One region of the Pseudomonas medicaginis genome, then DNA from elsewhere that is predicted to be linked to it. Evidence: predicted binding sites of a transcription regulator. Region 1 holds the regulator's gene; each other region holds the start of a gene.
The links. Region 1 encodes sigma-54, which starts transcription at its own class of promoters, with help from an activator protein. Its sites were predicted from a motif close to ANTGGCATNNANNTTGCTNT; they were not measured.

Region 1 (4,195 bases):
CACGCCTCCCAGGACCGCGTCGTGCTGATCGACCGCGCCAAGGTCGTGGACAAGGACAACAACGTCACCCAGGGCGAAAAAATCGTCTACGACACCAACAAGAAACTCGCCAGCGCCGGTCGCGCCACCGGCAGCAAGGTGACCGAACAGCGTCCACGGATCGACATGGTGATCCAGCCCAAAAAGAAAACCGAGCAGAAGGCCCAGTAATGGCAACTCTGAAAGCTCAGCACCTGGCCAAGAGCTACAAGAGCCGTCAAGTCGTGCGTGATGTCAGCCTGTCCATCGACAGCGGCCAGATCGTCGGCTTGCTCGGCCCCAATGGCGCGGGCAAGACCACCTGCTTCTACATGATCGTCGGCCTGGTCCAGGCCGATCAGGGTCGCGTACTGATCGACGACCTGGATGTCAGCCACCAGCCGATGCATGGCCGGGCGAAGGCCGGTATCGGCTATCTGCCGCAAGAAGCGTCGATCTTCCGCAAACTGTCGGTTGCCGACAACATCATGGCGATCCTCGAGACCCGCAAGGAACTGGACAAGGCCGGTCGTCGCCAGGAGCTGGAAAGCCTGCTGCAGGAATTCCACATCAGCCACATTCGCGACAACCTGGGCATGAGCCTGTCCGGGGGTGAACGGCGCCGCGTGGAAATCGCCCGCGCCCTGGCCACCGCACCAAAGTTCATCCTGCTCGACGAACCCTTCGCCGGCGTAGACCCGATTTCGGTGGGCGACATCAAGCAGATCATCCACCACCTCAAGGCCAAGGGCATCGGCGTACTGATCACCGACCACAACGTGCGCGAGACCCTGGATATCTGCGAAACCGCCTACATTGTCAATGACGGCCAACTGATCGCCGAAGGCGACTCCGCCGCGATCCTGGCCAATGACCTGGTCAAGGAAGTGTACCTGGGACATGAGTTCCGCCTGTAAGCTCACGTGTCTGGCGAATTGCCAGAGCGTCGTTTAATTTAATTATGGCGACGCTCTAGGCAAACACTTCAGTTTCAGGCATATAATTTGCTTAAGTTTGGCGCTCCGGCGCCCTGTAGTGGATGGCGCATGTGCGCCGGCGAATAAGGTGTTAAGCCCCTGCCATGAAACCATCGCTAGTCTTGAGAATGGGCCAGCAGCTGACGATGACACCGCAGCTGCAACAGGCCATCCGCCTGCTCCAATTGTCGACCCTGGACCTGCAACAGGAAATCCAGGAGGCCCTGGAGTCCAATCCGATGCTCGAGCGCCAGGAAGAAGGCGACGACTTCGATAACACCGACCCCCTGGCCGACAACGTCGAGCAGAAAACCAACACCGAGATCCCGGAACCATCCTACCAGGAAGCCGCCCCAACGGTGGACAACCTCGAGGATGGCGAGTGGAACGAGCGCATCCCCAACGAGTTGCCCGTGGACACGGCCTGGGAAGATGTCTACCAGACCAGTGCCAGCAACCTGCCCAGCAGCAGCGATGACGACGAGTGGGACTTCACCACCCGGACCTCGGCCGGCGAGAGCCTGCAAAGCCACCTGCTGTGGCAATTGAACCTGGCACCGATGTCCGACACCGATCGCCTGATCGCCGTCACCCTGATCGATTGCATCAACAACCAGGGCTACCTGGACGAGACCCTCGAAGAAATCCTCGAAGCCTTCGACCCCGAGCTCGACATCGAGCTGGACGAGATCGAAGCCGTCCTCCATCGTATCCAGCAGTTCGAACCGGCCGGCATCGGCGCCCGCAACCTGGGCGAGTGCCTGTTGCTGCAACTGCGCCAGTTGTCCGCCAAGACCCCATGGCTGTCCGAAGCCAAACGATTGGTCACCGATTACATCGACCTGCTGGGCGGTCGCGACTACAGCCAATTGATGCGTCGCATGAAGCTCAAGGAAGATGAGCTGCGCCAGGTCATCGAGCTGGTACAGAGCCTCAACCCGCGTCCCGGCTCGCAGATCGAATCCACCGAACCTGAGTACGTGGTCCCCGACGTGATCGTGCGCAAGCACAATGATCGCTGGCTGGTGGAGCTCAACCAGGAATCGGTCCCCAAGCTGCGGGTCAACGCCCAGTACGCCGGCTTCGTGAAGCGTGCCGACACCAGCGCCGACAATACCTTCATGCGCAACCAGTTGCAGGAGGCCCGCTGGTTCATCAAGAGCCTGCAAAGCCGCAACGAAACCCTGATGAAAGTGGCCACCCAGATCGTCGAGCATCAGCGCGGCTTCCTGGAGTACGGCGATGAAGCGATGAAACCGTTGGTCTTGCATGACATTGCCGAGGCCGTGGGCATGCACGAGTCGACGATTTCCCGTGTAACCACCCAGAAATTCATGCATACCCCTCGGGGCATCTATGAATTGAAATACTTTTTCTCCAGCCACGTCAGCACCTCCGAAGGCGGCGAATGCTCGTCCACGGCCATCCGCGCGATCATCAAAAAACTGGTGGCTGCGGAAAATCAGAAAAAGCCGTTGAGTGACAGCAAGATCGCTGGTTTACTGGAGGCACAAGGCATTCAGGTGGCCCGCCGTACCGTCGCCAAGTACCGTGAATCCCTCGGGATCGCACCTTCGAGCGAACGCAAGCGGTTGATGTAACAGGCCACGCCACAGCGTTCCAGTGGCAGGCATTTCTGCCTGCCGCTTTATGCACTGGCAACGAAGGAGAAGCTGTATGCAAGTCAACATCAGTGGACACCAACTGGAAGTGACCGAACCCCTGCGCACCTACATCGGCGAAAAACTCGACCGATTGGAGAGGCATTTCGACAAGATCACCAACGTGCAAGTCACGATGAACGTCGAGAAGCTGCTGCAGAAAATCGAAGCCACACTGCATATCCCCGGCGGAGAAGTGGTTGCCAACGCAGAGCACACAGACATGTATGCCGCGATTGACCTGCTGACCGACAAGCTGGATCGCCAACTTAAAAAGCATAAGGAAAAGACCCAGAGCCTCCTCCAGGGCGCTACCGGTCGTTAACCCCCCCAATCCATGATCCGACTAGAAACCATCCTGACCCCCGGCCGTTCCCAAGTGAACGCGCCGGGCGGCAGTAAAAAGAAAGCCCTCGAACACATTGCCAACCTGATCCACCGCGAGGTTCCGGATCTGGAAATGCAGGACGTCTTCGAGGCCCTGGTTGCCCGTGAAAAACTCGGTTCCACCGGTTTTGGCAACGGCATCGCCATTCCTCATTGCCGTCTCAAGGGTTGTACCTCGCCGATCAGTGCGTTGTTGCACCTTGAAACCGCCATCGATTTCGACGCCATCGACGGCGCCCCGGTCGACCTGCTGTTTGTATTGCTGGTACCGGAAGCGGCGACCGATGCGCACCTCGAGCTGCTGCGCCAGATCGCCAGCATGCTGGACCGCAAGGAAGTGCGCGAAAAACTGCGCAGCGCGCCGAGTAACGAAGCTCTGTACCAGGTAGTCCTGGACGAGCAGAACGGTCATTAAACATGCGCATGATCATCGTCAGTGGCCGCTCCGGCTCCGGTAAAAGTACGGCCCTCAACGTGCTTGAGGACAGCGGCTACTATTGCATCGACAATTTGCCCGCCGGCCTGCTGCCGGAACTGGCCGAGCGTGCCCTGATCCACACCGAGCTGGCGCAGCCGCTGGTGGCGGTGTCCATCGATGCCCGCAACCTGCCAAGCCACCTGTCGCGCTTTCCGGAATTGCTCGAGGAAGTGCGCAGCCGGCATATCCAGTGCGATGTGTTGTACCTGGATGCCGACGAAGAGACGCTGCTCAAGCGCTTCTCCGAAACCCGCCGGCGTCATCCCCTGAGCAACGCCAATCGCTCTCTGGCCGAAGCCATCGAGGATGAAAGCCAACTGCTGGGACCGATTGCCGACCTGGCGGACCTGAAGGTCAATACCACGCACCTGAACCTTTATCAGTTGCGCGACACGATCAAGCTGCGCCTGCTGAACCAGCCGGAGCCAGGCACGGCGTTCCTGGTGGAGTCGTTCGGCTTCAAGCGTGGCATGCCGGTAGACGCCGACCTGGTGTTCGATGTGCGTTGCCTGCCCAATCCTTATTGGAAACCGGAATTGCGTGCTCAGTCCGGGCTCGACCAACCGGTGATCGACTACCTGGCCGCCCAGCCGGATGTCGAGGAAATGTACCAGGATATCTCCAGCTACCTGCTCAAATGGCTGCCCCGCTTTGCCGCGAGCAACCGCGCCTAC
Region 2 (4,195 bases), 2.1 Mb from region 1:
GCATCTGGATGCTGAATAAGATGAAACCCTGTTACGCGCTCGGCCTGGGTCTATTGCTCATCGCCGGCCAGGCTTGGGCGGCTGACACACTGCGCTGCGGCAGCCAGTTGATCAGCGTGGGCGACCGCTCGAGCGAAGTGCTGCAAAAGTGCGGACAGCCCGCGGCGCGGGATGACCTGGGCTACAAGCGCAGCGTCAACCGTCGGGAGGAATACCCGGTGGAAGAATGGACCTACGGCCCCAACAGCGGCATGTACCAGTACCTGCGCTTCGAGGGGAATCGGCTGGTGCAGATCACCAGCAAGCGGGGCCGGTGAATGTACTACCGCCATCGCGAGCAAGCTCGCTCCCACATTTGATCGTATTTCTTCTGGAAGAACCCGGTCCACTGTGGGAGCGAGCTTGCTCGCGATAAGGGCAACTCGGTTTCCCAGACTGCCCCACACATCTCACCCGCACTTTCCCCCCGCAATAGAACAGGCCCCCGACACGAATGCAGGGGGCCTGTAATGGCCACGTCCCTGTGGCCTTTCGCATGAACTCCAAAGCAACGGCAAGCGTATATCCAGGCCCGCCTGCCGTGCCTTCTCCCAGTCCAGGCGAGAAGTCTTGGCCTTATTCGGCTTTCAGGCCGTCAGCCGATACGGCCTTGACGCCTTTGATTTTCTTGGCGATCGCCACAGCCATGTCTTTCTGAGCGTCGGTCACGGCGACAGTAGACGACAGCGATACAACACCTTTATTGGTTTCGACTTTGATATCAGTGCCTGGGATGCCTTTTTCAGTGACCAGATCAGCCTTGACCTTGGTGGTGATCCAGGTATCGGAAACGTCCTCTTTGGCTTCTGTCACTTCACCAGCAGCCAGCATCATGGGTGCCTGAGTTGCTTGAGTGGTCTCGGCGAAAGCGCTAGCCATGGTCAGGGTCAGTGCGGTAGCAGCAGCGGCAGTGATAGCGAACTTCTTCATACGAGTAACTCCTGTTTTTCTCAGAAACTGCCGGATGTGCATCCCGGCAGGGTTATCAGGAGTAGTGCGAAGGCTGTGCCAGTTTTGAAACATTTACAAAGTCATTAAAAATCAATAAGTTAAGCGAGGCGGCAAATTCCACATTCATGCAAAATGCATGACCGGCCGATTTTCGACATGCAAGTTGCGGGGTTCGCCCACCCGCTAAGCTGCTGAATTTCTGGACATTTCCAATTCCCAATAAAAAGCCCCGGTATTTAAGCGGGGCCAGTTCCATCGGGAGGGATTATGGATTCGCAGCTCCGGTACAGCCCGTCGGCAAGAACTCCTGGGCCGCTGTAGAAGTACAGGACCAGACACCTGCCGCCGAACGAGAGAGTGTAATCGTCCTGCCCTGGACAAGAGCCGGCGAATTCAGGAGGGCACAAGCAATCGTGCCCGCTCCGGCCGCCGCTGTGCCTGTAATGGTGATTGTGCAGTTACTGGTAGGTGAGGTTATGCCCATGTTGGCGATCGTAGGATCGACCCCTCGGTTCATATTGTCCTCGTACGGTACCTTGAATGCCGTGATTTCAGCCAACCCGGCCGTGGCCTTGGCCCGCGCTTGGTACCTGGAATATTGCGGCAACGCAAAGGTCGCCAGAATGCCGATGATCGCCACGACGATCAGCAACTCGATCAGCGTAAAGCCCTTTTGCTTATTCATACACATCTCCCATGCATGAGTGGAAATCTCATGACCTGAAATAGCCGTTGCAGGGCACATGCCAACCCCAAGGCCCCCTCAATCAAGGGGTTTGACCCCGCACAACAGCGACGTCCTACCTCAACAACCGCACTATCTGACGTTTTTTGTCACCCAGCCCCGCTGGTTTGGCGTCGATGCTTGACTAGGCTATAAGTCATGAACTGTCCGCGTCCGGTATCCCCATGAACGACATCGCCCTCAGCGGTCTGACCAAGCAATTGGTGATGGCCGAACTGCTCACCGAGCAAAGTGCGCAACAGGCGTATCAACAGGCCCAACGCAGTCGCATCCCCCTGGTCAGCTACCTGGTGCAGAACAAACTGGTCCAAAGCCGCCAGGTCGCGGAGATCGCCTCGGAGCATTTCGGCGTGGCCCTGCTGGACCTCAACAGCTTGGACAAGGAAGCCCAGCCCACGGGGCTGGTCAGCGAAAAACTGGTGCGCCAGCACCACGCCCTGCCACTGTGGCGGCGCGGCAACAAGCTGTTCGTTGGCATTTCCGACCCTACCAACCACCAGGCCATCAACGACATCCAGTTCAGCACCGGCCTGACCACCGAAGCCATCCTGGTGGAGGACGACAAGCTCAGCGACGCCATCGAAAAGTTCTTCGAATCCAGTAGCACGGGCCTGGAAGGCATGGGCGATGTCGACCTCGACGGCCTGGACATCGAATCGATCGACGACACCAGGCAGGATTCCATCGCCGGCCAGGACACCGACGACGCGCCCGTGGTGCGCTTCGTCAACAAGATGTTGCTGGACGCGATCAAGGGCGGCTCTTCCGACCTGCACTTCGAACCCTACGAAAAGAGCTATCGCGTACGAGTGCGCACCGACGGCATGCTGCAGGAAGTGGCCAAGCCACCGATCCAATTGGCGACCCGCATCGCCGCCCGCCTCAAGGTCATGGCCAGCCTGGATATTTCCGAGCGACGCAAGCCACAGGATGGCCGGCTGAAAATGCGTCTGTCGAAAACCAAGTCCATCGACTTCCGGGTCAACACCCTGCCCACGCTCTGGGGCGAAAAGGTGGTGATCCGGATCCTCGATCCGTCCAGCGCGCAAATGGGCATCGATGCCCTGGGCTACGAACCGGAACAGAAAGACCTGTACATGGCCGCCCTCAAGCAACCGCAAGGGCTGATCCTGGTGACCGGCCCGACCGGCTCGGGCAAGACCGTGTCGCTGTACACCGGGCTGAATATCCTCAACACCGTGGACATCAACATTTCCACCGCCGAAGACCCGGTGGAGATCAACATGGAAGGCATCAACCAAGTCAACGTGAACCCGCGCCAGGGGCTCGACTTTGCCCAGGCCCTGCGCTCGTTCCTGCGCCAGGACCCGGACGTGATCATGGTCGGTGAGATCCGCGACCTGGAAACCGCCGAAATCGCCATCAAAGCCGCCCAGACCGGGCACCTGGTGCTCTCCACCTTGCACACCAACAGCGCCGCCGAAACCCTGGTCCGCTTGCAGAACATGGGCATTCCGGGGTTCAACATCGCCACTGCCGTGCACCTGATCATCGCCCAGCGGCTGGCGCGCAAGCTGTGCAACCACTGCAAGAAGAGCATCGAGATTCCCGAGGAAACCTTGCTCAAGGAAGGTTTCCCCCGGGAACGCATCGGCACATTCACGATCTATGAGCCGGTCGGTTGCCAACAGTGCAACCACGGGTACAAAGGGCGCGTGGGGGTTTACGAAGTGGTCAGGAACACGCCCGAGCTGCAACGGTTGATCATGGCCGAGGGCAACTCGCTGGAAATCGATCTGCAAATGCGCAAGGACGGCTTCAATGACCTGCGCACATCGGGGCTGCTCAAAGTGATGCAGGGCGTTACCAGCCTCGAAGAAATCAACCGGGTCACCAAGGATTGAGCATGGCGGTCAAGGCAGTGAAAACCGACGTCTATACGTGGGAAGGCAAAGACCGCAAAGGCGCGAAAATGACTGGCGAACTGACCGGCCAGAGCCCGGCCCTGGTCAAGGCACAACTGCGCAAACAAGGCATCAACCCGCAGAAAGTGCGCAAGAAATCCACCTCGATATTCAGCAAGGGCAAGCGCATCAAGCCGCTGGACATTGCCCTCTTCACCCGTCAGATGGCAACGATGCTCAAGGCTGGCGTGCCGCTGTTGCAGGCGTTCGACATCATCGGAGAAGGCTTCGACAACGCCAACATGCGCAAGCTGGTGGACGAGGTGAAACAGGAGGTCGCCGCGGGCAACAGCTTCGCCGCCTCGCTGCGCAAATGCCCGCAGTACTTCGACGATTTGTACTGCAACCTGGTGGATGCCGGTGAACAGGCCGGTGCCCTGGATACACTGTTGGATCGGGTGGCGACCTACAAGGAAAAGAGCGAAGCCCTCAAGGCCAAGATCAAGAAAGCCATGACCTATCCGACGGCGGTGATACTCGTCGCAGCGGTCGTCACTGGCATCCTGCTGGTCAAGGTGGTGCCGCAATTCGAATC
Region 3 (4,195 bases), 630 kb from region 1:
AGATCTGGTCCAGGACCCAGTCCGGACGCGCGCCTGGACGGTCAACCTTGTTGATGCACACGATCGGACGCAGGCCGGCTTCGAAAGCCTTCTTGGTCACGAAACGGGTTTGCGGCATAGGGCCGTCCTGGGCATCGACCAGCAGCAGCACGGAGTCGACCATCGACATCACGCGCTCTACTTCACCACCGAAGTCGGCGTGGCCCGGGGTGTCCACGATGTTGATGTGGTAACCGTTCCAGTTGATGGCGGTGTTTTTAGCCAGGATGGTAATACCGCGCTCTTTTTCCTGGTCGTTGGAGTCCATCACGCGCTCGTCGTTGAGCTCGTTGCGCTCCAGGGTGCCGGATTGACGCAAGAGTTTGTCTACCAGGGTGGTCTTACCATGGTCAACGTGAGCAATGATGGCGATGTTGCGTAGATTTTCGATCACTTGTGTATCTCGATCAGAGGATTCGGTGTGCTGACAGGTCGTGGCAGCGATTTACGTTGAGTTCCGACAGCCGTTACAGCCTGTCGGCGGCGTCGGGGGGCCGGTGACGCAGGCCACAGGCAAACAGCCCCGGGCACTTAGCTCGGTCGATAAACGCGCACATTGGCATGCCCCTCACTGAGCAAATGGTGGGCATGCAGGCGACTCATCACGCCTTTGTCGCAATAGAGCAGGTACTGGCGAGTAGGGTCCAGTTCCTTGAAACGCGCGTTCACGGCATAGAACGGCATCGTTTTTACCTCGATGCCGGCGACACTCAGCGGATCGTCTTCAGCGTCATCCGGGTGGCGGATATCGATGATGATCTGACCGGCCAGCGCTTCGCCGACTTCTTCAATCCTGATGTCCTGGCCCAATTCGTCGATCACCCGATCGATTGGCACCAGCCTGGCGTTTTCGAGCGCTCGCTCGAGCACCGCCATGTCGAATTCTTTCTCTTCGTGCTCAACCCGCCCACGCTTGGCCGCCGTCTTCGGATTGACCGATATGACGCCGCAATACTCCGGCATGTGCCGGGCAAACTCGGCGGTGCCGATTTCATTGGCCTGGTCGATGATGTCCTGCTTGTGGCTGGCAATCAGCGGCCGCAAGACCAGTTTCTCGGTCACGCAGTCGATCACCGACAGGTTCGGCAACGTCTGGCTCGACACCTGGGAGATCGCCTCGCCGGTCACCAGCGCATCGATGTGCAGGCGGTCGGCAATGCTCGACGCGGCACGCAACATCATACGCTTCAAAATGACGCCCATATGACTGTTATCGACTTTGCCGAGAATCTCGCCCAGGACTTCCTCGAACGGCACACTCACAAATAACACGCGTTGGGAGCTGCCGTACTTCTTCCAGATGAAGTGCGCCACTTCCATCACGCCCAGTTCATGGGCGCGGCCGCCGAGGTTGAAGAAGCAGAAATGGCTCATCAGCCCGCGACGCATGATCTGGTAGGCGGCCACCGTAGAGTCGAAGCCCCCCGACATCAGCACCAGGGTCTGCTCCAGCGAACCCAGCGGATAACCGCCGATGCTGTTGTGCTGGCTGTGGATCACGAACAGCCGCTGGTCGCGGATTTCGATACGCACTTCGATTTCCGGGTCTTTCAACGAAATACCGGCCGCGCCGCACTGCCGGCGCAACTGGCTGCCGACATACTTCTCTACATCCATCGAACTGAACGGGTGTTTGCCGGCACGCTTGCAACGCACCGAAAAGATCTTGCCGGTCAGTGCATCACCATAATGAAGCATGCACTTGGCGAGGATGTCGTCGAAGTCTCCCAACGGGTATTCATCGACTTGCAGGAAATGCGCGATGCCCGGCATGCAGCTCAGGCGCTCGGTCATTTCCTTCAGGACCTTGGGTTCGCTGACACGGGTTTCCAGTTCGAGGTTGTCCCACACGCCGTTCACCACCACGGCCGGGTCCAGGTCTCGGAGCACGGCACGGATGTTCTTGGCCAACTGGCGGATGAAACGCATCCGTACCGGGCGGCTCTTGATGGTGATCTCGGGGAAGACTTTTACGATTAGTTTCATGAAAACAGCGCGCGAACGGCCAGCCGAAAAAGGGGGGCGCGGATTATAGCGGAAATTGCTCAAGGTTTAACCAGTTAATGTGCAGATGGTTTTGAACGCACCAAAAAAGATCACTGGCCGCGATTGGCGCCACATTACAGTGCGCTATTGTCCGACAATCCTGGATTCAAGCCCCGAAAAGCCTGGAATTGGTGCAAAAAACCCATGCTGGGGCACTGGCATGCAAATTGCTCCCTTGTGAGGCAGGTTGCCTTGGCAGAGTATTCGCGCCGGCATCACCCATATCTAAGGGCACTCCACTACCCGCCCGAAGCCACCCGGAGGACATATGTCGAAGTCGGTTCAACTCATCAAAGATCATGACGTCAAGTGGATTGATCTGCGCTTCACTGACACCAAAGGCACTCAACATCACGTGACCATGCCGGCCCGTGATGCGCTGGACGACGAATTCTTTGAAATCGGGAAAATGTTCGACGGCTCCTCCATCTCCGGCTGGAAAGGTATCGAAGCCTCCGACATGATCCTGATGCCGGATGACGAAACCGCCGTCCTGGACCCGTTCACCGAAGAGCCGACCCTGATCCTGGTCTGCGACATCATCGAACCTTCGACCATGCAAGGCTATGACCGCGACCCACGCGCCATCGCCCACCGCGCCGAGGAATACCTGAAGTCCACCGGTATCGGCGACACCGCTTTCTTCGGTCCTGAGCCTGAGTTCTTCATCTTCGACTCGGTCAAATTCAAGTCCGACATTTCCGGCTCCATGTTCAAGATCTTCTCCGAACAAGGTTCGTGGATGTCCGACCAGGACGTGGAAGGCGGCAACAAAGGCCACCGTCCAGGTATCAAGGGCGGCTACTTCCCGGTTCCACCGTTCGATTTCGACCACGAAATCCGTACCTCCATGTGCAACGCACTGGAAGAAATGGGCCAGACCGTGGAAGTTCACCACCACGAAGTGGCAACTGCCGGCCAGAACGAAATCGGCGTGAAGTTCAACACGCTGGTCAAGAAGGCTGACGAAGTCCAGACCCTCAAGTACTGCGTACACAACGTTGCCGACGCCTACGGTCGCACCGCGACCTTCATGCCGAAGCCACTGTACGGCGACAACGGTTCGGGCATGCACGTTCACATGTCGATCTCCAAAGACGGCAAGAACACCTTCGCAGGCGAAGGTTATGCCGGCCTGTCGGACACCGCCCTGTACTTCATCGGCGGTATCATCAAGCACGGTAAGGCTCTGAACGGCTTCACCAACCCGTCGACCAACTCCTACAAGCGTCTGGTACCAGGTTTCGAAGCACCGGTCATGCTGGCCTACTCGGCTCGCAACCGTTCCGCCTCGATCCGTATTCCTTACGTGAACAGCCCTAAAGCTCGCCGTATCGAAGCGCGCTTCCCGGATCCGGCTGCCAACCCGTACCTGGCCTTCGCAGCACTGATGATGGCCGGCCTGGACGGTATCCAGAACAAGATCCACCCTGGCGATGCCGCTGACAAAAACCTGTATGACCTGCCGCCTGAAGAGGCCAAGGAAATCCCACAGGTGTGTGGCAGCCTGAAAGAAGCCCTGGAAGAGCTGGACAAGGGCCGTGCGTTCCTGACCAAGGGCGGCGTATTCAGCGATGACTTCATCGACGCTTACATCGCACTGAAAAGCGAAGAAGAAATCAAGGTCCGCACCTTCGTACACCCACTGGAATACGAGCTGTACTACAGCTGCTGATCCAGTAAACGCCGCCACGCACGGCGTGAATAAAGAGAGGCCTCCTTCGGGAGGCCTTTTTTATGGGCGCAGGTTACGTGCATGATGCCTCGTCGCTCCCCCATAGAAGACGAGACTGCCCATGACTTTGCGCTTCAAGCTCTGCCTTGCCCTGTCTGCCGCACTGCTGGCCTCCACCGCCGAAGCCGCCTCGGCCCCCGCCCCTGAGGCCCTTACCCCGTTGCTTAACGCCATTGGCGAACGCCTGGCCCTTGGCGATCAAGTGGCGCTGAGCAAATGGGACAGCCATAAACCGGTAGAAGACCGTCAGCGCGAGCGTGAAGTCATTGCCGCCGCCGTCGCCCAGGCACCGGCCTACAAGCTGAGTGGCGAAACCGTGGAAGCGTTTTTCGCTGCCCAGATAGAAGCCAACAAAATGGTGCAGTACATCAACCT
Region 4 (4,195 bases), 2.7 Mb from region 1:
CCGTTTAGTGATGAATGCGCGTCGGACACATTAGCGTTAGGTAGGAGTCAGGGCATGGCGGGAGTAATGGATTCGGTAAACCAGCGCACCCAGCTGGTCGGTCAGAATCGCCTGGAGCTGTTGTTGTTCCGTCTCGACGGCCAACAAATGTATGGGATCAACGTATTCAAGGTCCGCGAGGTGCTGCAATGCCCCAAGCTGACCCTGATGCCCAAGTCCAGCCCCGTCGTGTGCGGTGTGGCCAATATCCGGGGTGCGACCATCCCGATTCTCGACCTGGCGATGGCGACCGGTTCCGGGCGTCTGCTGGACCAGAGCAATCCGTTTGTGATCATCACCGAGTACAACACCAAGACCCAGGGTTTCCTGGTGCGCTCGGTCGAACGCATCGTCAACATGAACTGGGAAGAGATCCATCCGCCGCCCAAGGGCACCGGCCGCGATCACTACCTGACGGCGGTGACGCGGGTCGATAACCAGTTGGTGGAAATCATCGACGTGGAGAAAATCCTCGCCGAAGTGGCGCCCACCCCGGAGACGATCTCCGTCGGTGTGGTGGATGCCGAGACGCAGCACAAGGCGGTTTCGCTGCGGGTGCTGACCGTGGATGATTCGTCGGTGGCCCGCAAGCAGGTCACCCGTTGCCTGCAAACGGTCGGCGTCGAGGTGGTGGCGTTGAACGACGGGCGGCAGGCTTTGGATTACCTGCGCAAGCTGGTGGACGAGGGCAAGAAGCCCGAGGAAGAGTTTTTGATGATGATTTCCGACATCGAGATGCCGGAGATGGACGGGTACACCCTGACCTCGGAAATCCGCAGCGATCCGCGCATGCAAAAACTGCACATCATCTTGCATACTTCGTTGTCCGGGGTTTTCAACCAGGCGATGGTCAAGAAGGTCGGTGCCGACGATTTCCTGGCGAAATTCCGTCCTGATGACCTGGCGTCCCGGGTCGTCGACCGGATCAAGACAGCAGAATAAAGTGAAGGTCGGGCGCATTGTGCGCCCGGCAAGTCAACACGATGAAAGAGGCGGTATCTTGTCTACGGGTAATTTGGATTTCGAACAGTTCCGGGTCTTCCTGGAAAAAGCCTGTGGCATCTTGCTTGGTGAAAACAAGCAATACCTGGTGTCGAGCCGTCTCAATAAATTGATGGAGCAACAGGGCCTCAAGTCATTGGGCGAGCTGGTTCAGCGTATCCAGACCCAGCCGCGCAGCGGCTTGCGCGAGATGGTGGTGGACGCGATGACTACCAACGAAACCCTGTGGTTTCGGGATACCTACCCGTTCGAGGTGCTGAAGAACAAAGTGCTGCCGGCTGCCATCAAGGCCAGCCCGGGCCAGCGCCTGCGGATCTGGTCGGCGGCCTGTTCGTCGGGGCAGGAACCCTATTCGCTGTCGATGTCCATCGATGAGTTCGAGCGCTCCAACCTCGGCCAGTTGAAAGGCGGTGTGCAGATCGTCGCCACCGACCTGTCCGGGACCATGCTCAATAACTGCAAGACCGGCGAGTACGACAGCCTGGCCATCGGCCGTGGCCTGTCGCCGGACCGCCTGCAACGCTACTTCGACCCGAAAGGACCGGGCAAGTGGGTGGTCAAGGCGCCGATCAAGAGCCGGGTGGAGTTCCGTTCGTTCAACTTGCTGGACAGCTACGCCAGCCTGGGCAAGTTCGACATCGTGTTCTGCCGCAACGTGCTGATCTACTTCTCCGCCGAAGTGAAGAAGGACATCCTGATGCGTATCCACGGCACCTTGAAGCCGGGCGGCTACCTGTTCCTCGGCGCCTCCGAAGCGCTGAACGGCTTGCCGGACCATTACCAGATGGTCCAGTGCAGCCCGGGGATCATTTACCAGGCGAAGTGATTGGCGGATGTAGTCAAAAGAACGGGAGCCCTTACAGGCTCCCGTTTTTTATGCCTGCCAAATCCCTATCAGTTCCCCCTTTCCCTTGTGGGAGCGAGCTTGCTCGCGATAGCGGTATTGCAGGCGACATCAATGTTGACTGATACACCGCTATCGCGAGCAAGCTCGCTCCCACATTTTTGACCTCTGTTGCCTGGATGAAAGCGGCAGAAAAGCGGCAGCTTGCGGAAGCCGATTGCCGCTTTTCTGGCATTGCCGCCTTGCCGCTGCCCGCAAAGCCCCGGTTTATGGGCTTTGTGAAAGTGGCACGGCGCTTGCTAAAGCCAACGTACGTACATTCTGGTCACCCAAAGGTTTCCGACATGAGCATCAGCTTCGATAAAGCGCTCGGTATCCACGAACAGGCCCTGAGCTTCCGCGCCCAGCGTGCCGAAGTCCTGGCCAACAACATCGCCAACGCCGACACCCCGAACTACAAGGCGCGGGACCTGGACTTCTCCAAAGTGCTCGCCGAGCAGAACGAGAAGACCAAGAACGGCCACTTCGCCTTGAACATGACCAACAGCCGTCATATCGAAGCCGAAGGCCTGGGCAATGGCGACGAGTCGCTGATGTATCGCACGCCGATGCAGCCATCGATCGACCAGAACACCGTGGACGCTCAACTGGAACAGTCCAACTACGCGGAAAACTCCGTGAACTTCCAGGCCAGCTTCACCCTGCTCAACAGCAAGTTCAAAGGGCTGGTATCGGCCCTGCGCGGAGAGTAAGCCATGTCGATTGCTAGCGTATTCAACATTGCCGGCAGTGCCATGAGTGCCCAGACCACTCGCCTGAACACCGTCGCCAGTAACATCGCCAACGCCGAGACCGTTTCGTCGAGCATCGACCAGACCTACCGCGCCCGTCACCCGGTGTTCGCCACCATGTTCCAGGGCGGCCAGTCCGGCGGCAGCGACTCGCTGTTCCAGGACCAGGACGCGGCCGGGCAGGGCGTACAGGTACTTGGCGTGGTCGAAGACCAGAGCAACCTCGAAGCACGTTATGAGCCGAACCATCCGGCCGCGGACGCCAAGGGCTACGTCTATTACCCGAACGTCAACGTCGTCGAAGAAATGGCCGACATGATTTCCGCCAGTCGTTCGTTCCAGACCAACGTCGAAATGATGAACACTGCCAAAGCCATGATGCAGAAGGTCCTGACCCTCGGTCAGTGATAAGGGGCGATTCACATGAGCGTCACCAACACTACCAGCGGTTTGAGTCTCAACGAAATTCTGGCCAACTCCTCGGTCAAGACCAACAACACCTCCGATGGCCTCGGGAGCGCGACCCAGGCGGCGAGCGGCAACCAGGAACTGGGCAAGGATGCGTTCCTGCAACTGCTCGTTACCCAGCTGAAAAACCAGAACCCGCTGGAGCCACAGGACAACGGCGAGTTCGTTGCCCAGTTGGCGCAGTTCAGCAGCCTGGAAGGCATCACCACCCTCAACGAGACGGTGAGCGGCATCGCCGGCAACTACAACTCGTCCCAGGCCTTGCAGGCCTCCTCGCTGGTGGGCCGCTCGGTCATTGCCCCGGGTGACAAAGCCGTGGTCGATACCTCCAAGAGCCTCAACGGCACGGTGGTGGTACCGGCATCGGTGTCCTCCGTCGCCGTCAAGATCGTGGACAAGGACGGCAAGACCGTTCGCACCATCGACCTGGGCAGTCAGAACGCCGGCAACTCCGCTTTCATCTGGGATGGCAAGAACGATGCGGGCACGACGGTCGAATCGGGCACCTACACCTTTACCGCGTCGACCACCATCGATGGCAAGGCCACGTCGCTGATCACCAACCTGCCGGCCACGGTCAGCAGTGTGACCATCAGCCAGACGGGCGGTGAGCTGATGCTGAACCTGGCCGGGCTGGGCAGCATCGCCCTGTCCAAAGTACAAACTATTGGTATGTAGAGCCGACTAACCGGCAAAAGGAGTCAACATGTCTTTCAACATCGGCCTTAGCGGTCTCTATGCAGCCAACAAACAGCTGGACGTGACCGGCAACAACATCGCCAACGTGGCGACCACCGGTTTCAAATCGTCCCGCGCGGAATTCGAAGACGTCTACTCGGCCACCAAGCTGGGTTCGGGCAGCAAGACCGTCGGTAACGGCGTGCGCCTGGCCAACGTTTCACAACAGTTCGGCCAGGGTGACGTCAACAACACCGGCAACGTGCTGGACATGGGCATCCAGGGCCAGGGCTTCTTTGTCCTGAGCAACGACGGCTCCCTGAGCTACACCCGTGCCGGTACCTTCAAGACTGACAAGGAAGGTTTCATCACC

Region 2: ACMTA2_RS27965 (pilin) is a predicted target of sigma-54. The motif match lies at 1,722-1,741, and genes of this name have one in related genera.
Region 3: glnA (type I glutamate--ammonia ligase) is a predicted target of sigma-54. The motif match lies at 2,240-2,259, and genes of this name have one in related genera.
Region 4: flgB (flagellar basal body rod protein FlgB) is a predicted target of sigma-54. The motif match lies at 2,169-2,188, and genes of this name have one in related genera.

The regions. Positions count from the first base shown of each region.
Region 1 covers NZ_OZ221631.1:1,302,316-1,306,510, reverse strand. Annotated here, with positions in the region: gene lptA (lipopolysaccharide transport periplasmic protein LptA) at 1-210, shown strand, start outside; gene lptB (LPS export ABC transporter ATP-binding protein) at 210-935, shown strand; gene ACMTA2_RS05605 (RNA polymerase factor sigma-54) at 1,100-2,596, shown strand; gene hpf (ribosome hibernation-promoting factor, HPF/YfiA family) at 2,673-2,981, shown strand; gene ptsN (PTS IIA-like nitrogen regulatory protein PtsN) at 2,994-3,458, shown strand; gene rapZ (RNase adapter RapZ) at 3,461-4,195, shown strand, end outside.
Region 2 covers NZ_OZ221631.1:6,340,825-6,345,019, forward strand. Annotated here, with positions in the region: gene ACMTA2_RS27950 (DUF748 domain-containing protein) at 1-19, shown strand, start outside; gene ACMTA2_RS27955 (DUF2845 domain-containing protein) at 21-317, shown strand; gene ACMTA2_RS27960 (BON domain-containing protein) at 616-969, opposite strand; gene ACMTA2_RS27965 (pilin) at 1,256-1,675, opposite strand; gene pilB (type IV-A pilus assembly ATPase PilB) at 1,900-3,600, shown strand; gene ACMTA2_RS27975 (type II secretion system F family protein) at 3,603-4,195, shown strand, end outside.
Region 3 covers NZ_OZ221631.1:670,050-674,244, reverse strand. Annotated here, with positions in the region: gene typA (translational GTPase TypA) at 1-433, opposite strand, end outside; gene thiI (tRNA uracil 4-sulfurtransferase ThiI) at 571-2,025, opposite strand; gene glnA (type I glutamate--ammonia ligase) at 2,354-3,760, shown strand; gene ACMTA2_RS02980 (chorismate mutase) at 3,882-4,195, shown strand, end outside.
Region 4 covers NZ_OZ221631.1:5,750,741-5,754,935, reverse strand. Annotated here, with positions in the region: gene ACMTA2_RS25190 (chemotaxis protein CheV) at 55-981, shown strand; gene cheR (protein-glutamate O-methyltransferase CheR) at 1,040-1,867, shown strand; gene flgB (flagellar basal body rod protein FlgB) at 2,230-2,637, shown strand; gene flgC (flagellar basal body rod protein FlgC) at 2,641-3,084, shown strand; gene flgD (flagellar hook assembly protein FlgD) at 3,100-3,822, shown strand; gene flgE (flagellar hook protein FlgE) at 3,851-4,195, shown strand, end outside.